3 regions of the Metabacillus flavus genome follow, and region 1 is predicted to be linked to each of the others. Evidence: a T-box and tRNA genes for the amino acid it is inferred to sense, from the RefSeq annotation. Region 1 holds a T-box; the other regions hold tRNA genes.
The links. The T-box of region 1 lies ahead of serS (serine--tRNA ligase). A T-box ahead of a tRNA ligase gene usually reads a tRNA of that ligase, here a tRNA-Ser.
Positions count from the first base shown of each region.

Region 2: it encodes a tRNA-Ser, which carries the amino acid that the T-box ahead of serS (serine--tRNA ligase) is inferred to sense. The anticodon was not compared.
Region 3: it encodes a tRNA-Ser, which carries the amino acid that the T-box ahead of serS (serine--tRNA ligase) is inferred to sense. The anticodon was not compared.

Region 1 is NZ_JAGVRK010000001.1:23,810-29,299, forward strand. It holds gene J9317_RS00100 (serine hydrolase) at 1-1,204, shown strand, start outside; gene pdxS (pyridoxal 5'-phosphate synthase lyase subunit PdxS) at 1,382-2,263, shown strand; gene pdxT (pyridoxal 5'-phosphate synthase glutaminase subunit PdxT) at 2,280-2,870, shown strand; T-box leader at 2,924-3,122, shown strand; gene serS (serine--tRNA ligase) at 3,317-4,603, shown strand; tRNA gene J9317_RS00120 (tRNA-Ser) at 4,672-4,764, shown strand; gene J9317_RS00125 (DUF2705 family protein) at 4,961-5,490, opposite strand, start outside.
Region 2 is NZ_JAGVRK010000001.1:3,058,844-3,064,333, reverse strand. It holds rRNA gene J9317_RS15715 (23S ribosomal RNA) at 1-994, shown strand, start outside; rRNA gene rrf (5S ribosomal RNA) at 1,127-1,242, shown strand; tRNA gene J9317_RS15705 (tRNA-Val) at 1,592-1,667, shown strand; tRNA gene J9317_RS15700 (tRNA-Thr) at 1,690-1,765, shown strand; tRNA gene J9317_RS15695 (tRNA-Lys) at 2,026-2,101, shown strand; tRNA gene J9317_RS15690 (tRNA-Leu) at 2,120-2,204, shown strand; tRNA gene J9317_RS15685 (tRNA-Gly) at 2,217-2,291, shown strand; tRNA gene J9317_RS15680 (tRNA-Leu) at 2,301-2,386, shown strand; tRNA gene J9317_RS15675 (tRNA-Arg) at 2,402-2,478, shown strand; tRNA gene J9317_RS15670 (tRNA-Pro) at 2,482-2,558, shown strand; tRNA gene J9317_RS15665 (tRNA-Ala) at 2,573-2,648, shown strand; tRNA gene J9317_RS15660 (tRNA-Met) at 2,670-2,746, shown strand; tRNA gene J9317_RS15655 (tRNA-Ile) at 2,751-2,827, shown strand; tRNA gene J9317_RS15650 (tRNA-Ser) at 2,841-2,933, shown strand; tRNA gene J9317_RS15645 (tRNA-Met) at 3,048-3,124, shown strand; tRNA gene J9317_RS15640 (tRNA-Asp) at 3,129-3,205, shown strand; tRNA gene J9317_RS15635 (tRNA-Phe) at 3,267-3,342, shown strand; tRNA gene J9317_RS15630 (tRNA-His) at 3,357-3,432, shown strand; tRNA gene J9317_RS15625 (tRNA-Gly) at 3,439-3,512, shown strand; tRNA gene J9317_RS15620 (tRNA-Ile) at 3,527-3,600, shown strand; tRNA gene J9317_RS15615 (tRNA-Asn) at 3,607-3,681, shown strand; tRNA gene J9317_RS15610 (tRNA-Ser) at 3,746-3,836, shown strand; tRNA gene J9317_RS15605 (tRNA-Glu) at 3,844-3,915, shown strand; gene J9317_RS15600 (GNAT family N-acetyltransferase) at 4,004-4,507, opposite strand; gene glgB (1,4-alpha-glucan branching enzyme) at 5,026-5,490, shown strand, end outside.
Region 3 is NZ_JAGVRK010000001.1:268,020-273,509, reverse strand. It holds rRNA gene J9317_RS01585 (16S ribosomal RNA) at 1-994, opposite strand, end outside; tRNA gene J9317_RS01580 (tRNA-Gly) at 1,079-1,152, opposite strand; tRNA gene J9317_RS01575 (tRNA-Pro) at 1,172-1,248, opposite strand; tRNA gene J9317_RS01570 (tRNA-Arg) at 1,265-1,341, opposite strand; tRNA gene J9317_RS01565 (tRNA-Leu) at 1,407-1,492, opposite strand; tRNA gene J9317_RS01560 (tRNA-Leu) at 1,511-1,592, opposite strand; tRNA gene J9317_RS01555 (tRNA-Lys) at 1,608-1,683, opposite strand; tRNA gene J9317_RS01550 (tRNA-Gln) at 1,687-1,761, opposite strand; tRNA gene J9317_RS01545 (tRNA-Glu) at 1,828-1,899, opposite strand; tRNA gene J9317_RS01540 (tRNA-Ser) at 1,915-2,005, opposite strand; tRNA gene J9317_RS01535 (tRNA-Asn) at 2,031-2,105, opposite strand; gene J9317_RS01530 (SprT family protein) at 2,244-2,693, opposite strand; gene cmpA (cortex morphogenetic protein CmpA) at 2,806-2,916, shown strand; gene J9317_RS01520 (Tex family protein) at 2,951-5,119, opposite strand; gene J9317_RS01515 (PP2C family serine/threonine-protein phosphatase) at 5,345-5,490, opposite strand, start outside.

The DNA of each region.
Region 1 (5,490 bases):
ATCATCCGGAAAAATTCTCTACGGAAACAACATAGATGAATCTCTCCCGATTGCAAGTATGGCAAAAATCATGACTGAGTACCTGGTAATGGAAGCGATCAAAGACGGCAAAATTACATGGGAGCAAACGTATACTCCTAATGACTATACGTACAGCATCTCGCAAATCCGCGGCCTATCTAACGTACCTCTTAGAAAAGACGGAAGCTATACAGTAAAAGAATTGTATGAAGCAATGGCGATTTATTCAGCAAACGGTGCAGCGATTGCCCTTGCGGAAGTGGTTGCCGGCTCTGAAACAAATTTCGTTAAAATGATGAATGATAAAGCGAAAGAACTTGGTTTGACCGATTATCATTTCGTTAATGCTACGGGTCTTGAAAACAAAGATTTAAACGGAAATCATCCGGAGGGTACGTCAGAGGATGACGAGAACAAAGTTTCTGCACGCGATATGGCGAAGCTTGCTTCCCGTTTAATTAAGGATTATCCAGAGATTCTGGAGACATCGAGCATTCCCAGAAAGACCTTTAAAGAAGGAACGGAAATGCCGAACTACAACTGGATGCTCAAAGGATTGATTTATGAGTATGAAGGAGTAGACGGACTCAAAACAGGATCAACAGATTCTGCCGGATCTTCCTTTACGGCTACAGCTGAGAAAAATGGGATGCGTGTGATCACGGTTGTAATGGATGCTTCTGATGGAACAGGCGATTTAAAATCTCCTCGTTTCAAAGAGACGAAAAAGCTTCTTGATTTTGCCTACAATAATTATTCTGTAGAAGAGCTTTATCCTGCAGGCTATCAAATTAAAGGCAAATCTTCTATTCCGGTAGTCAGCGGAAAAGAAAAAGAAGTTCAAATTCAAACGGATAAGCCTATGACGGTTGCCATGAAAAACGGTGAAAAAGGCAACTACAAGGCTAAATATGTGATTGATAAAAAGAAACTCAATGAAAACGGCGAGCTGGCTGCACCTTTTAAAGCAAAAGAAGCGGTTGGGAAAATGGTCGTAGATTATAAAGGCGAAGAAAAAGATTATGGTTTCCTGACTGGTGAAGCAGGCGGCGAAGTCAACGTGGTTACAAAAGAAGGCGTAGAGAAAGCCAATTGGTTTGTTCTTACAATGAGAGGCATTGGCGGATTCTTTGCCGGTCTTTGGGACAGTGTCGTTCAAACTGTATCCGGCTGGTTTTCATAATGAAGAAAAAGACACCTCGAAGAGGGTGTCTTTTTTAGCTATTGGAAGCTTTTACAGTGAACTTTTAGAATATTGAATATGTATCTGTATAATAGTATAGGATTATTCGGGGATATGAGATAAAATAGAGGATATGATTTCATAAACTACAATGTTGAGTATAGAGGGGGATTTACAATGAATACAGGTACAGATCGAGTAAAACGCGGCATGGCAGAAATGCAAAAAGGCGGCGTTATTATGGACGTTGTGAATGCAGAGCAGGCTAAAATCGCAGAGGAAGCCGGCGCAGTAGCCGTTATGGCTCTTGAGCGCGTTCCTGCCGATATCCGTGCAGCCGGCGGAGTAGCAAGGATGGCTGACCCTACGATTATCGAAGAAGTAATGAAAGCTGTCTCCATTCCGGTAATGGCAAAAGCCAGAATCGGACATATCGTAGAAGCCCGTGTATTGGAAGCTATGGGCGTTGATTACATCGATGAGAGTGAAGTTTTGACTCCTGCTGATGAAGAATACCACTTGAATAAACGTGATTATACTGTACCTTTCGTTTGCGGCTGCCGTGACCTGGGTGAAGCAGCACGACGCATCGGCGAAGGTGCATCCATGCTTCGCACAAAGGGAGAGCCTGGTACTGGAAACATTGTAGAGGCTGTCCGCCACATTCGTAAAGTGAATGCTCAGATCCGCAAGGTGGCAGGCATGAATGAAGATGAACTGATGACAGAAGCTAAACTATTAGGCGCACCATATGAGCTTCTTCTTCAAATTAAAAGAGAAGGCCGTTTGCCGGTTGTTAACTTCGCGGCTGGCGGTGTAGCAACTCCAGCAGATGCTGCTCTTATGATGCAGCTTGGATCTGACGGAGTTTTTGTAGGATCCGGGATCTTCAAATCCGAAAACCCGGCTAAATTTGCCCGTGCGATTGTTGAAGCTACGACTCATTATGAAGACTATGCGCTAATCGCTGAATTGTCTAAAGGCCTTGGAACAGCGATGAAGGGAATTGAAATTTCCACACTGCTGCCTGAAAACCGTATGCAGGAGCGCGGCTGGTAAAAAGGAGTTTTGCAAAATGTATACAATTGGAGTATTAGGACTGCAAGGAGCTTTCCGCGAGCATATTCGTTCCATTGAAGCAAGCGGAGGGAAAGCCGTTACGATTAAGCGGCCTGAGCAGCTGAATGAAATAGACGGATTGATTATTCCGGGCGGAGAGAGTACGACAATGCGCCGCCTGATTGACAAATACGGATTTATGGAACCGCTCCGCCAGTTTACATCAAGCCGCAAGCCGGTATTCGGAACGTGTGCAGGGCTGATTATTCTGGCTTCGGAGATTGTCGGCTACGAGGAAGGACATCTGGCGGTCATGGATATCAAGGTCGAGCGCAATTCGTTCGGCCGCCAGCGGGAAAGCTTTGAAGCAGACCTGACCATCACAGGAGTCGGGGATCATTTTACGGGCGTGTTTATTCGCGCTCCTCATATTGTGGAGGCTGGAGAGAATGTCGAAGTCCTCTCCAAACACAATGGGAGAATCGTCGCTGCGAGACAGGGCCACCTTCTCGGCTGCTCTTTTCATCCGGAACTGACCGATGACCACCGGATGACGCAGCTATTCCTTGAGATGGTGAAAGAATCAAAAGAAAAAGCTTCTGCATAAAAAGGTTGAAACTGGTTCAGACTTGTAGTAAATTATGAACTATCAAAGAAATCGTTAAAACATTGACAGGAAGCAGTAGCGAATGTTCCTTCTTAAGAGAGCCGGTGGGTGGTGCGAACCGGTGCTGGAAGTTTGTGAATCCGTCCTCGAGTGAAGCATTGAAATGCTTCCGGTCATGGCCGTTATCATGCAGAGCTGGAAGACTTCGGTCTTCAATTAGGGTGGCATCGCGGGTTAACTCTCGTCCCTTTATTGGGGACGGGAGTTTTTTGTTTTTTGGCTAGGTTTAAGCCGTGGAAGAAGGGAGACTCCTGAGCAGAGGGACAGGTGTGGCCCCCGCAAGCGCAAGGTACACACCGCCCGCCCCGCGGAAAGCGAACGCCTGCTAGCTGCAATCAACAGCCAAGTTTAACAGAGCTTAATTATTAAAAAAGGGAGAGATTACTGTGCTGGATATTAAATACTTGCGTCAAAATTTCGAAGAAGTTAAACAAAAGCTGTCTTTTCGAGGAGAAGATTTAACGGATTTTGAAAAATTTGAAGAGCTTGATTCTAAAAGACGCGAGCTGATTGTCGCTACTGAGGATCTGAAAAGCAAACGGAATGAAGTATCCGGTCAAATTGCTGCTCTTAAAAAAGAGAAAAAAGATGCAGATGATATGATCAAGGAAATGCGTGAGGTTGGAGACCGCATCAAAGAAATCGATGAGGAATTGCGCGGAGTGGAAGAAACGCTGGAAAAACTGCTTCTTTCTATTCCAAATATCCCGCATGAAAGTGTGCCGCAAGGGGATTCAGAGGATGATAATATTGAAATCCGCAAATGGGGAGAAATCCGCGAGTTTGCTTTTGAAGCGAAAGCACATTGGGATGTGGCAGACTATTTAGACATTGTGGACTTTGAGAGAGCTGCTAAAGTAACAGGAAGCCGCTTTGTATTCTATAAAGGCTTGGGGGCCCGCCTTGAACGTGCGCTGCTGAACTTCATGATGGATCTTCACAACGATGAGCATGGATATACAGAAATTCTGCCTCCATACATGGTGAACCGGGCAAGCATGACGGGAACAGGCCAGCTGCCTAAATTTGAAGAGGATGCATTTAAGATCAGAGAAGAGGACTACTTCCTGATTCCGACTGCTGAAGTGCCAGTCACGAACATGCACCGCGATGAAATCCTCGAGGCGTCTCAGCTCCCGATCAGCTACACAGCGTTCAGTGCATGCTTCCGTTCTGAAGCAGGATCTGCAGGCAGAGATACACGCGGACTCATCCGTCAGCACCAATTTAACAAAGTAGAGCTTGTGAAGTTTGTTAAGCCGGAGAACTCTTACCAGGAGCTTGAAAACCTGACAGGTCATGCTGAGAAGGTTCTTCAGCTTCTAAACCTTCCTTACCGGGTAATGAGTATGTGTACAGCGGACCTTGGATTTACGGCTGCGAAAAAATACGATTTGGAAGTATGGATTCCAAGCTACGGTTCTTATCGTGAGATTTCTTCTTGCAGTAATTTTGAATCTTTCCAGGCGCGCCGTGCGAATATCCGTTTCCGTCCGGAGCCGAAGGCAAAACCGGAGCCGGTTCATACACTGAATGGATCTGGTTTGGCGCTTGGACGCACAGTGGCAGCCATTCTTGAGAACTATCAGCAGGAGGACGGCAGCGTCATTATTCCTGAAGTCCTTCGCCCATATATGGGAAATAAAGAAGTTATTAAGCCTGCAGGCAAATAAATTAAACTTTTCTTAAATAGTGTGTTGACAAGGATTTTATGATTTGATATATTTATTCTTGTCGACACGGAGGAATACCCAAGTCCGGCTGAAGGGATCGGTCTTGAAAACCGACAGGAGGGTCAAACCTCGCGGGGGTTCGAATCCCCCTTCCTCCTCCATTTAATTATTATGTTACGCGCATATAAATTGGAGATTGTCTGGTCCGCTGCACATTTTGTGCAGCGGATTTTTTATTGTTTAGGAAATTATAAAATGAGTGGCTAAGTATTACTAGCTGTATCTCCGTCCAGCTTCTGCACTTTTGTTCTATGGTGAAAGTAAAAGGATGCCCGAGAAGGCATCCTTTTTGTTTGTTTAAATACTAACATCCTTCCTTTGAAAGAAGAAGAAGGTGATGGCCATAAAAATAATATAGTAAACGAGAAGCACCGCCAATGAAAACATAAGCGTCACACCTGGGAGGATTTCCTCCGCCGCTGAGAATTGCATCAGCTCAAGATGAGGGAACAGCAGCAGCTTAGCCCATTCCTGTTTTAAGCCGATCAGGAGCTGAACACCTATGTTTAATGCACTGTTCATGAAAAGAACGAAAATTCCAAAGCCCACTGCCATGGATTGGCTCTTGAAGAGAGTGGACAGCATAAAGGAAATCGTAACCACCATAATCAGATTTGGAATGAATAGCAGAATCTTTTCGATATACATATTTCCCACGGCTGCAATTACAGGTTCTCCGCCGCTGAAGGTCATGGGGGTTTCAGCAATTTTTGCACCGAAATCTCCTGCCCCGTATAGGAAGGTTCCCGCAATAACGTTTGCTGCCGCTAGGAATAGCAGAAGCAGAAAAGAGTACGCGACGACCGAAATGTATTTGGACAAAAGAA
Region 2 (5,490 bases), 3.0 Mb from region 1:
CGGCGGCCGTAACTATAACGGTCCTAAGGTAGCGAAATTCCTTGTCGGGTAAGTTCCGACCCGCACGAAAGGCGTAACGATCTGGGCACTGTCTCAACGAGAGACTCGGTGAAATTATAGTACCTGTGAAGATGCAGGTTACCCGCGACAGGACGGAAAGACCCCGTGGAGCTTTACTGCAGCCTGATATTGAATTTTGGCACAGCTTGTACAGGATAGGTAGGAGCCTTGGAAACCGGAGCGCCAGCTTCGGTGGAGGCATTGGTGGGATACTACCCTGGCTGTGTTGAACTTCTAACCCGCGGCCCTGATCGGGCCGGGAGACAGTGTCAGGCGGGCAGTTTGACTGGGGCGGTCGCCTCCTAAAATGTAACGGAGGCGCCCAAAGGTTCCCTCAGAATGGTTGGAAATCATTCGCAGAGTGTAAAGGCACAAGGGAGCTTGACTGCGAGACCTACAAGTCGAGCAGGGACGAAAGTCGGGCTTAGTGATCCGGTGGTTCCGCATGGAAGGGCCATCGCTCAACGGATAAAAGCTACCCCGGGGATAACAGGCTTATCTCCCCCAAGAGTCCACATCGACGGGGAGGTTTGGCACCTCGATGTCGGCTCATCGCATCCTGGGGCTGTAGTCGGTCCCAAGGGTTGGGCTGTTCGCCCATTAAAGCGGTACGCGAGCTGGGTTCAGAACGTCGTGAGACAGTTCGGTCCCTATCCGTCGCGGGCGCAGGAAATTTGAGAGGAGCTGTCCTTAGTACGAGAGGACCGGGATGGACGCACCGCTGGTGTACCAGTTGTCTTGCCAAAGGCATCGCTGGGTAGCTATGTGCGGACGGGATAAGTGCTGAAAGCATCTAAGCATGAAGCCCCCCTCAAGATGAGATTTCCCATCGCAAGAGTAAGACCCCTGAAAGATGATCAGGTTGATAGGTTCGAGGTGGAAGCGTGGTGACACGTGCAGCTGACGAATACTAATCGGTCGAGGACTTAACCTTTATTCAAGTAAGGCTGCTTTACTCGTGCAGCAATCGTTATCTAGTTTTGAAAGAGCAAAAAAAGATTAAAAATATCTTGATTTCTTCTGGAATCATAGTATAATAAATCTTGCCGCTTTTTTATGGAATATGTCTGGTGACTATGGCAAAGAGGTCACACCCGTTCCCATACCGAACACGGAAGTTAAGCTCTTTAGCGCCGATGGTAGTTGGGGGTTTCCCCCTGTGAGAGTAGGACGCCGCCAGGCATATATTTTATTATAAATGCATGATTCGATTCGGATCATAAACCGAAACAGCCACTCATCAAAGTAAATGCAAGAGGGTTGAGAGGAGCAAGCAGTGCTAGGAGTCGAAAGATCGACCACCGGAGCGCACATAAGTGCGTGAGGATGGGAGTGAGTGAAGACGACAACGCAATGCGCCGCTCATCGCAAGCCGAAACCTCACCAAACAAAGTAAATGCAAGAGGGTTGAGAGGAGCAAGCAGTGCTAGGAGTCGAAAGATCGACCACCGGAGCGCACATAAGTGCGTGAGGATGGGAGTGAGTGAAGACGACAACGCAATGCGCCGCTCATCGCAAGCCGAAACTATATGGAGGATTAGCTCAGCTGGGAGAGCATCTGCCTTACAAGCAGAGGGTCGGCGGTTCGATCCCGTCATCCTCCACCATTTATTTTACCTAAATTCAAATGCCGGTGTAGCTCAATTGGTAGAGCAACTGACTTGTAATCAGTAGGTTGGGGGTTCAAGTCCTCTTGCCGGCACCACTTTCTTGGTAGCACGTTCGAATAATCTTCGAAGCAAAACATCAGCGCCCAAATGGAGCCGCTGCTTGAATAAGCTTTCTGAGATTTGGGCGTCTTGCAAACTTCAGAGTGTAGGCAAAACAGAGAGCCATTAGCTCAGTCGGTAGAGCACGTTCGAATAATCTTCAAAGCAAAACATCAGCGCCCAAATGGAGCCGCTGCTTGAATAAGCTTTCTGAGATTTGGGCGTCTTGCAAACTTCAGAGTGTAGGCAAAACAGAGAGCCATTAGCTCAGTCGGTAGAGCATCTGACTTTTAATCAGAGGGTCGAAGGTTCGAGTCCTTCATGGCTCACCATTTCGATTTATATAACAAGCGGGTGTGGCGGAATTGGCAGACGCACTAGACTTAGGATCTAGCGCCTTACGGCGTGGGGGTTCGACTCCCTTCACCCGCACCATTTCTTTTTTTTGCGGAAGTAGTTCAGTGGTAGAACACCACCTTGCCAAGGTGGGGGTCGCGGGTTCGAATCCCGTCTTCCGCTCCAATCCTTAACGCCGGGGTGGCGGAATTGGCAGACGCACAGGACTTAAAATCCTGCGGTAGGTGACTACCGTACCGGTTCGATCCCGGTCCTCGGCACTCTTATAATATTTTGCGCCCGTAGCTCAATTGGATAGAGCATTTGACTACGAATCAAAAGGTTAGAGGTTCGAGTCCTCTCGGGCGCGCCATATCGGGAAGTAGCTCAGCTTGGTAGAGCACTTGGTTTGGGACCAAGGGGTCGCAGGTTCGAATCCTGTCTTCCCGACCATTTCCTTGAATAATGGGGCCTTAGCTCAGCTGGGAGAGCGCCTGCCTTGCACGCAGGAGGTCAGCGGTTCGATCCCGCTAGGCTCCACCAATATTATATATATCACTATATGGCGGCGTAGCTCAGCTGGCTAGAGCGTACGGTTCATACCCGTGAGGTCGTGGGTTCGACCCCCTCCGCCGCTACCATATAGGACCTTTAGCTCAGCTGGTTAGAGCAGACGGCTCATAACCGTCCGGTCGTAGGTTCGAGTCCTACAAGGTCCACCATCACTTATTCTTTGGAGGAATACCCAAGTCTGGCTGAAGGGATCGGTCTTGAAAACCGACAGGGGGGTCAAACCCCGCGGGGGTTCGAATCCCTCTTCCTCCTCCATATACTCTTTACTTTAGCAGGTATTATTTCCGCTATGACAGTAATACTGAGTAAGAGAAATGTTCAGAAATTAGGTTAGTTATAAGCGCAGCTAAACTTAATAATTTTTATTATCGCGGGGTGGAGCAGTCTGGTAGCTCGTCGGGCTCATAACCCGAAGGTCGCAGGTTCAAATCCTGTCCCCGCAACCAAAATGGTCCGGTAGTTCAGTTGGTTAGAATGCCTGCCTGTCACGCAGGAGGTCGCGGGTTCGAGTCCCGTCCGGACCGCCATTTATGTTTTCTTGGTACATAAGATAACTTAATCAAAAGTTTCTGACGAAAAAATTATAATGGCTCGGTAGCTCAGTCGGTAGAGCAATGGACTGAAAATCCATGTGTCGGCGGTTCGATTCCGTCCCGAGCCACCATTTATATTGAAGTGGCGGTTGTGGCGAAGTGGTTAACGCATCGGATTGTGGTTCCGACATTCGTGGGTTCGATTCCCATCAGTCGCCCCATTTCATGCGGGTGTAGTTTACTGGTAAAACCTCAGCCTTCCAAGCTGATGTAGTGGGTTCGATTCCCATCACCCGCTCCATTTCTATTGAATATGGGCCTGTAGCTCAGCTGGTTAGAGCGCACGCCTGATAAGCGTGAGGTCGATGGTTCGAGTCCATTCAGGCCCATTTTGTTCCGCAGTAGCTCAGTGGTAGAGCTATCGGCTGTTAACCGATCGGTCGCAGGTTCGAGTCCTGCCTGCGGAGCCATTTTCATTATAAGTGTTAAACAGGTTTGTGAGAATACTTTCACAGATCATCTATTTATGTATAAGGGGAAGTACTCAAGTGGCTGAAGAGGCGCCCCTGCTAAGGGTGTAGGTCGCGTAAGCGGCGCGAGGGTTCAAATCCCTCCTTCTCCGCCATCTATTCGGCCCGTTGGTCAAGCGGTTAAGACACCGCCCTTTCACGGCGGTAACACGGGTTCGAATCCCGTACGGGTCATTGTAAAAAACGCTGCAGATGCAGCGTTTTTTTGTTTTATCTTTTCAAGCATAAAACCGGTGCTCCATACTTGTTAAGCGAGGACAGTTCAATCGGCTATCCAAAATCGCTTTACAACATTCCCGTTTTCTTCAGTAAACTCTGAATCGAATTTTCCTCCATTTTTTATAATCGTCTTCTCTGAGGCGATATTGGTTTTGTCGCACGTAACCAGTACTTCTTTAATCCCCATTCGTTTTGTTTCAGCCAGGGCCAGGGACAGGATTGCTGTGGCATATCCTTTTTGCCTCTCAGAAGGTCTTATTCCGTATCCAATGTGGCCTCCCCGTTCTTTTAAGTATTCATTCAGCCTATGCCTGATGTTAACCGCTCCTGCAATGCGATCCTTGTCCAAAAGAAGCCAATAGGTAGAGTGGGGTACAAAATTCTCAGGAATGTTTTTCCCCTGCTCCTGTTCCTTTAAATAGTGCAGATACTTTTCAAAGTCAGCAGGGTTTTCAGCTACCACCCATGGAACGATTTTTTCTTCTGAGTTTTTCCATTCCTCATAAAACTCCATATATGCATGTTTAAGAGTAAAATCCGGTTTCATTAAACTTAACAAGTCATTGGCCTCCTTGTGCGGCATCTTTTTAGAAATATAGTCCATGTCACTGGATTCTGCAACCTTTTTTGAACACAGCTTTTCCATTTTATTTAAAATTTATTGGTCATTAATTGTAGTTTATAGGATTAAATAGAAAATTAATCTTTTCTGTACCCTGGTAATTCCTTTATTTTTTCCTTCAATTTAGCTTTTTTGAAAATTAAAATTCGACTAATTACGACAAATTTTCTATTAAAACATGTTTTTGAAATAATGGTTTTATTCGTTCGTTATAAAAGAACCCCTTTGCAGCAGGGGGTTTACCTCTATTTTTTATATACTTTTCTCATTTCTATTTATAAAAATAACTTTTTATATGCCTTCAATAAATATTTGTTAGATTATGTCTAATTATAAAAGCGTTTGCACAAAAGGGTTTTTTTTTCAAAGTAGAGAATTAAAAAGTAGTAAAAGGGGTATATAGATTGAGATACACTCTAAAATGCGGGGAGGGTTTATGCTGAATGATTGCAAGTCCTACAGATTTTGAGGTTCATTTGTTTCATGAAGGAAGCCTGTTTAAGAGCTTTGAACAATTTGGCGCTCATTTTAAGACTATTGATGGAGTAAGCGGAGTTCAATTCACTGTGTGGGCACCACATGCAAAACAGGTAAGAATTGCTGGTGATTTTAACCAGTGGAAGGGCACGGATTACGTACTTGAGAAAGTAAGCAATGAAGGGATATGGACTGGGTTCTTTCCGGATTTGAAGCTAGGAGATGTATATAAGTACGAACTGATTGCCAAAAATGGTTCCAGGCTGCTGAAAGCTGACCCGTTTGCTTTTTATTCAGAGCTTAAACCTAATACAGCTTCTATTGTAGCCGATTTGGAAGGGTACAAATGGAACGATCAAAAGTGGCAAAGAAAGAAAAAAACAAAAAATATTTATCAAAAGCCTGTCTTTATTTATGAGGTCAATTTAGCT
Region 3 (5,490 bases), 240 kb from region 1:
AGGATGTCAAGACCTGGTAAGGTTCTTCGCGTTGCTTCGAATTAAACCACATGCTCCACCGCTTGTGCGGGCCCCCGTCAATTCCTTTGAGTTTCAGTCTTGCGACCGTACTCCCCAGGCGGAGTGCTTAATGCGTTAGCTGCAGCACTAAAGGGCGGAAACCCTCTAACACTTAGCACTCATCGTTTACGGCGTGGACTACCAGGGTATCTAATCCTGTTCGCTCCCCACGCTTTCGCGCCTCAGCGTCAGTTACAGACCAGAGAGTCGCCTTCGCCACTGGTGTTCCTCCACATCTCTACGCATTTCACCGCTACACGTGGAATTCCACTCTCCTCTTCTGTACTCAAGTCCTCCAGTTTCCAATGACCCTCCCCGGTTGAGCCGGGGGCTTTCACATCAGACTTAAAAGACCGCCTGCGCGCGCTTTACGCCCAATAATTCCGGACAACGCTTGCCACCTACGTATTACCGCGGCTGCTGGCACGTAGTTAGCCGTGGCTTTCTGGTTAGGTACCGTCAAGGCGCGGGCAGTGACTCCCGCACTTGTTCTTCCCTAACAACAGAGCTTTACGATCCGAAAACCTTCATCACTCACGCGGCGTTGCTCCGTCAGACTTTCGTCCATTGCGGAAGATTCCCTACTGCTGCCTCCCGTAGGAGTCTGGGCCGTGTCTCAGTCCCAGTGTGGCCGATCACCCTCTCAGGTCGGCTACGCATCGTCGCCTTGGTGAGCCATTACCTCACCAACTAGCTAATGCGCCGCGGGCCCATCTGTAAGTGACAGCATAACCGTCTTTTATCTTCGAACCATGCGGTTCGAAAAGTTATCCGGTATTAGCTCCGGTTTCCCGGAGTTATCCCAGTCTTACAGGCAGGTTGCCCACGTGTTACTCACCCGTCCGCCGCTGACCTCCGAAGAGGTCCGCTCGACTTGCATGTATTAGGCACGCCGCCAGCGTTCGTCCTGAGCCAGGATCAAACTCTCCAAAAAATAGTTTGACTAGCTCTTGTTTGTTGCTCTAGAATTAACGTTGGCACTTCGATTTGTTTAGTTTTCAAAGATCATTTGCAAAAATGGAGCGGGTGATGGGAATCGAACCCACGACATCAGCTTGGAAGGCTGAGGTTTTACCATTAAACTACACCCGCATTATTATATGTATACTTCTGGTCGGGAAGACAGGATTCGAACCTGCGACCCCTTGGTCCCAAACCAAGTGCTCTACCAAGCTGAGCTACTTCCCGCAACCGCAAGTTTATATGGCGCGCCCGAGAGGACTCGAACCTCTAACCTTTTGATTCGTAGTCAAATGCTCTATCCAATTGAGCTACGGGCGCATCGGCGACTTATATATAATATCAAATCGTTATTTTTTTGTCAACACTTTTTTAAAAATGTTTTTTGGTGCGGCCGAGAAGAGTCGAACTTCCACGGGGTTGCCCCCACTAGGCCCTCAACCTAGCGCGTCTGCCATTCCGCCACGACCGCATGTTAAGTGAAATAAAGTGCGGGTGAAGGGAGTCGAACCCCCACGCCGTAAGGCGCTAGATCCTAAGTCTAGTGCGTCTGCCAATTCCGCCACACCCGCATATTAAAATGTAAATGGTGAGCCATGAAGGACTCGAACCTTCGACCCTCTGATTAAAAGTCAGATGCTCTACCGACTGAGCTAATGGCTCGGATGGCTGGGCTAGCTGGATTCGAACCAACGCATGACGGAGTCAAAGTCCGTTGCCTTACCGCTTGGCTATAGCCCACTATTCTTAATTCGTCCACAGGAATTTATCCTCTGTACGCATCAAAACTTGTCCGAAAACAATAAATGACCCGTACGGGATTCGAACCCGTGTTACCGCCGTGAAAGGGCGGTGTCTTAACCGCTTGACCAACGGGCCATATTAAAAATAAGATGGCGGAGAAGGAGGGATTTGAACCCTCGCGCCGCTTACGCGACCTACACCCTTAGCAGGGGCGCCTCTTCAGCCACTTGAGTACTTCCCCATCTGTGTACTGCCTAATAAAAATATGGCTCCGCAGGCAGGACTCGAACCTGCGACCGATCGGTTAACAGCCGATAGCTCTACCACTGAGCTACTGCGGAATAACAAATAGCAGACTTTCTTTATTATAGGTAAATTATGACTCAAAGTCAATACTATTATTCAACAATTAAATTATTGAGCCCGTCTCTCAACGACGGCTTTTATAATTTACCATACATACCAACGGTCGTCAACACCTAAATCATCTGTTTAATCCGCCCTCCACACTTTCCGCATACATACTTCTTCGTATCCATTCGCCGTTTGCGTTCAAAGCGCTGAAGACATTCCTTGCATTTATATAAATGAAGCGGCTTTTGGGATTTCAGAGATGGTATAGGCGTACAAAAACGGGGTGCTCCAACCTGTTTCATCAATATCCTGAAGTCCGGATCCCGATGACGGTATCCTTTTCCCTCTAGATGAAGATGGTAGTGGCAGAGCTCGTGCTTAATAATGCCCTCAATCTCCTCTTTGCCATGCTCATCAAGCTGCTTAGGATTGATTTCAATATTGTGGGACGAGAGCATGTATCTTCCGCCAGTTGATCTGAGTCTGTTATTGAATACCGCATTATGGGTAAATGGTTTATTAAAATACTTGGAAGATATTTCTTCGACAAGCATTTGCAGCTGCTGCTGATCCATAGGAATGCAACACCTTTCTCTATTCAGCCTTGTTCAAAGAACAGGACATTTATTCTTTGCATACATTAGCTAATACCCATACTCCATTATAACGATTAAGGAGGTATGAGCAATGCCATCATGGTTAAAAAATCAGATGATGCGTGCTTTTCATGAAAAAAATTGCTATCAGATAAAGCTGCTGAATCAGTGCTGGTATTTTTACAGAAAAAAACACTGCTAATCGGGAGCAGTGTTTTCTCGGTTCTTGAATTTTTTTATTGATCAGACAGCATGGTTAATGAAACTCTTCCTTTATGAACGTCAACTGAGTCTACCCAAACGGTCACAACGTCGCCTACGCTCACAACATCCAGCGGATGCTTTACATACTGCCGGCTCAGTTTTGATATGTGAACAAGACCGTCCTGTTTTACTCCAATATCCACGAAAGCGCCGAAATCAACTACATTCCTTACCGTTCCCTGAAGTTCCAATCCTTTGCTCAGATCCTCAAGCTTTAATACATTTTTCTTCAGCAGAGGCTTCGCAACTTCATCACGGGGATCGCGTCCGGGCTGAACCAATGCATCACATATATCTTTTAGTGTCAGCTCCCCTACGCCAAATTCAGCTGAAGCTTCTTTTATATCCAGGTTCTTTATTTTTTCCTTGAGGCTTTCGCTGCCCAGTTCGTCATACGTAGTATCCAAGTGCATTAACAGCGCCGTTACTACTTTATAGCTTTCAGGGTGAATGGACGTCCGGTCTAGCGGCTGATCTCCATCAATTACCCGAAGGAAGCCTACTGCCTGTTCATATGTCTTTGCACCTAAACGGGGAATCCCTTTGAGCTGGGTTCTGCTTGTAATTTTTCCTAGCTCTTCCCGCTTTTTCACAATGTTTTGAGCAACCGTCTTTGAAAGACCGGATACGTATTGAAGCAGGGCTGGCGAAGCGGTGTTTACGTTCACTCCAACTCTGTTCACCACTGTTTCCACAACAAATGTCAGGGATTCGTTCAGGTTTTTCTGGCTTACATCATGCTGATATTGACCGACGCCAACCGATTTCGGATCAATTTTGACAAGTTCAGCGAGTGGATCCTGAAGTCTTCTCGCAATGGAAACCGCACTTCTTTCCTCTACTTTCAGGTCAGGGAACTCCTCTCTTGCTAAATCAGAGGCCGAGTATACACTCGCTCCGGCTTCATTCACAATAAGATACGCTAAATCTTTTCCGGATTGCTGGATGGCATCGGCTGCGAGCTGTTCACTCTCTCTCGATGCCGTTCCATTCCCGACAGCAATTACTTCAATTTGATAGTCATCAATCAGTTTAAGAATGGTTTGCAGCGCTTCTTCCCGCTTATTAACCGGTGCGTGCGGATAAATTACCCCGATGTGAAGCACCTTTCCGGTTTCACTGACAACCGCAAGCTTGCATCCTGTCCGGTATGCCGGATCCAGACCAAGAACCACCCTTCCTTTCAAAGGAGGCTGAAGCAGCAGGTTTCTTAGGTTTTCCGAAAAGATATGAATAGCCTGTGCATCGGCTTTTTCCGTCAGTTCTTTTCTGATTTCCCGTTCAACAGAAGGCTCAATCAAGCGTTTATAAGCATCCTCAATCGCTTCTTCCATTAGCTGTTTCCCTGTGGTGTGCTTAGAACCAAGCTCCTGTCTGATCAGATAGGCCAGCATTTGGTCAGCAGGGGTTTTCACTGATATGCGTAGGATATCCTCTTTCTCTCCGCGGTTCATAGCCAGTACCCGATGGGGTGCCGCTTTTTGGACAGGCTCCTCATAATCGTAATACATCTCAAAGACATTCTTTTCATCCTTCTCTTTGTCTTTGGCTGCAGTGACAATCATGCCTTTTTTGAACGATTGCTCCCGAATCCACTTTCTATAGGCTGGTTCGTCCGCTATTTTCTCTGCTATGATATCCTTCGCTCCCTGCAAAGCATCTTCCGCTGTTTCGACACCTTTATCAGCATCTATGAAGTCTTTAGCCTTTTGTTCCGGTTTTTCAGAGGCTGGCAGCTGCATAATCCACTCCGCGAGCGGCTCAAGCCCTTTTTCCTTCGCAGCTGTAGCCTTTGTACGTCTTTTTTGTTTGTAAGGTCTGTATAAATCCTCCACCTGCTGAAGTTTTACAGCAGCTGCAATGTCTTTTTTCAGTTCATCCGTTAATTTGCCTTGCTCTTCAATTAAGCGGATTACTTCCGCTTTTCTGCCTTCAAGGTTAAGCATGTATTGCCACGATTCAGAAATGTCTCTGATCTGCACCTCATCCAGCGCACCTGTCATCTCTTTACGGTAACGAGCGATAAAGGGTACCGTGTTTCCTTCTTCAAGAAGGGCAATGACACTTTTCACTTGCTTATAAGGAATTTTCAAGTTTTCAGTCAGTAATTTTAATAAACGTTCCTGATTTTCCAGTTCCATCGTACACAGCCTCCGATTAGCGAGATGTATCTATCATAACAAAAAATAAGGCTGGTTTCGCAACCTTTGTAAAGATTGGGAATGGCTGATTTCCACTCCAGGTAGTTCGGTTTCAGCATGGCGGGCCGTGAGCCTTCATTTTTTTGAGAAAGGCTATTTTCGATAGACATTGTTGTTTTAACAAACAGACAGCAAAATAAATAGCCGGCCAATTTTTTAAGTGTTTTAAAAAATTTGACCGACTATATAGGTTAAATCATCGTCACGATTGAGCGTGTATGATTCTAATGCTTCTGATAAATGTTCTACAGTATCATTATCTCTAAGCAATGATTTAACAGCCGAGATTTTCAGCCCATCCGAATGGACAA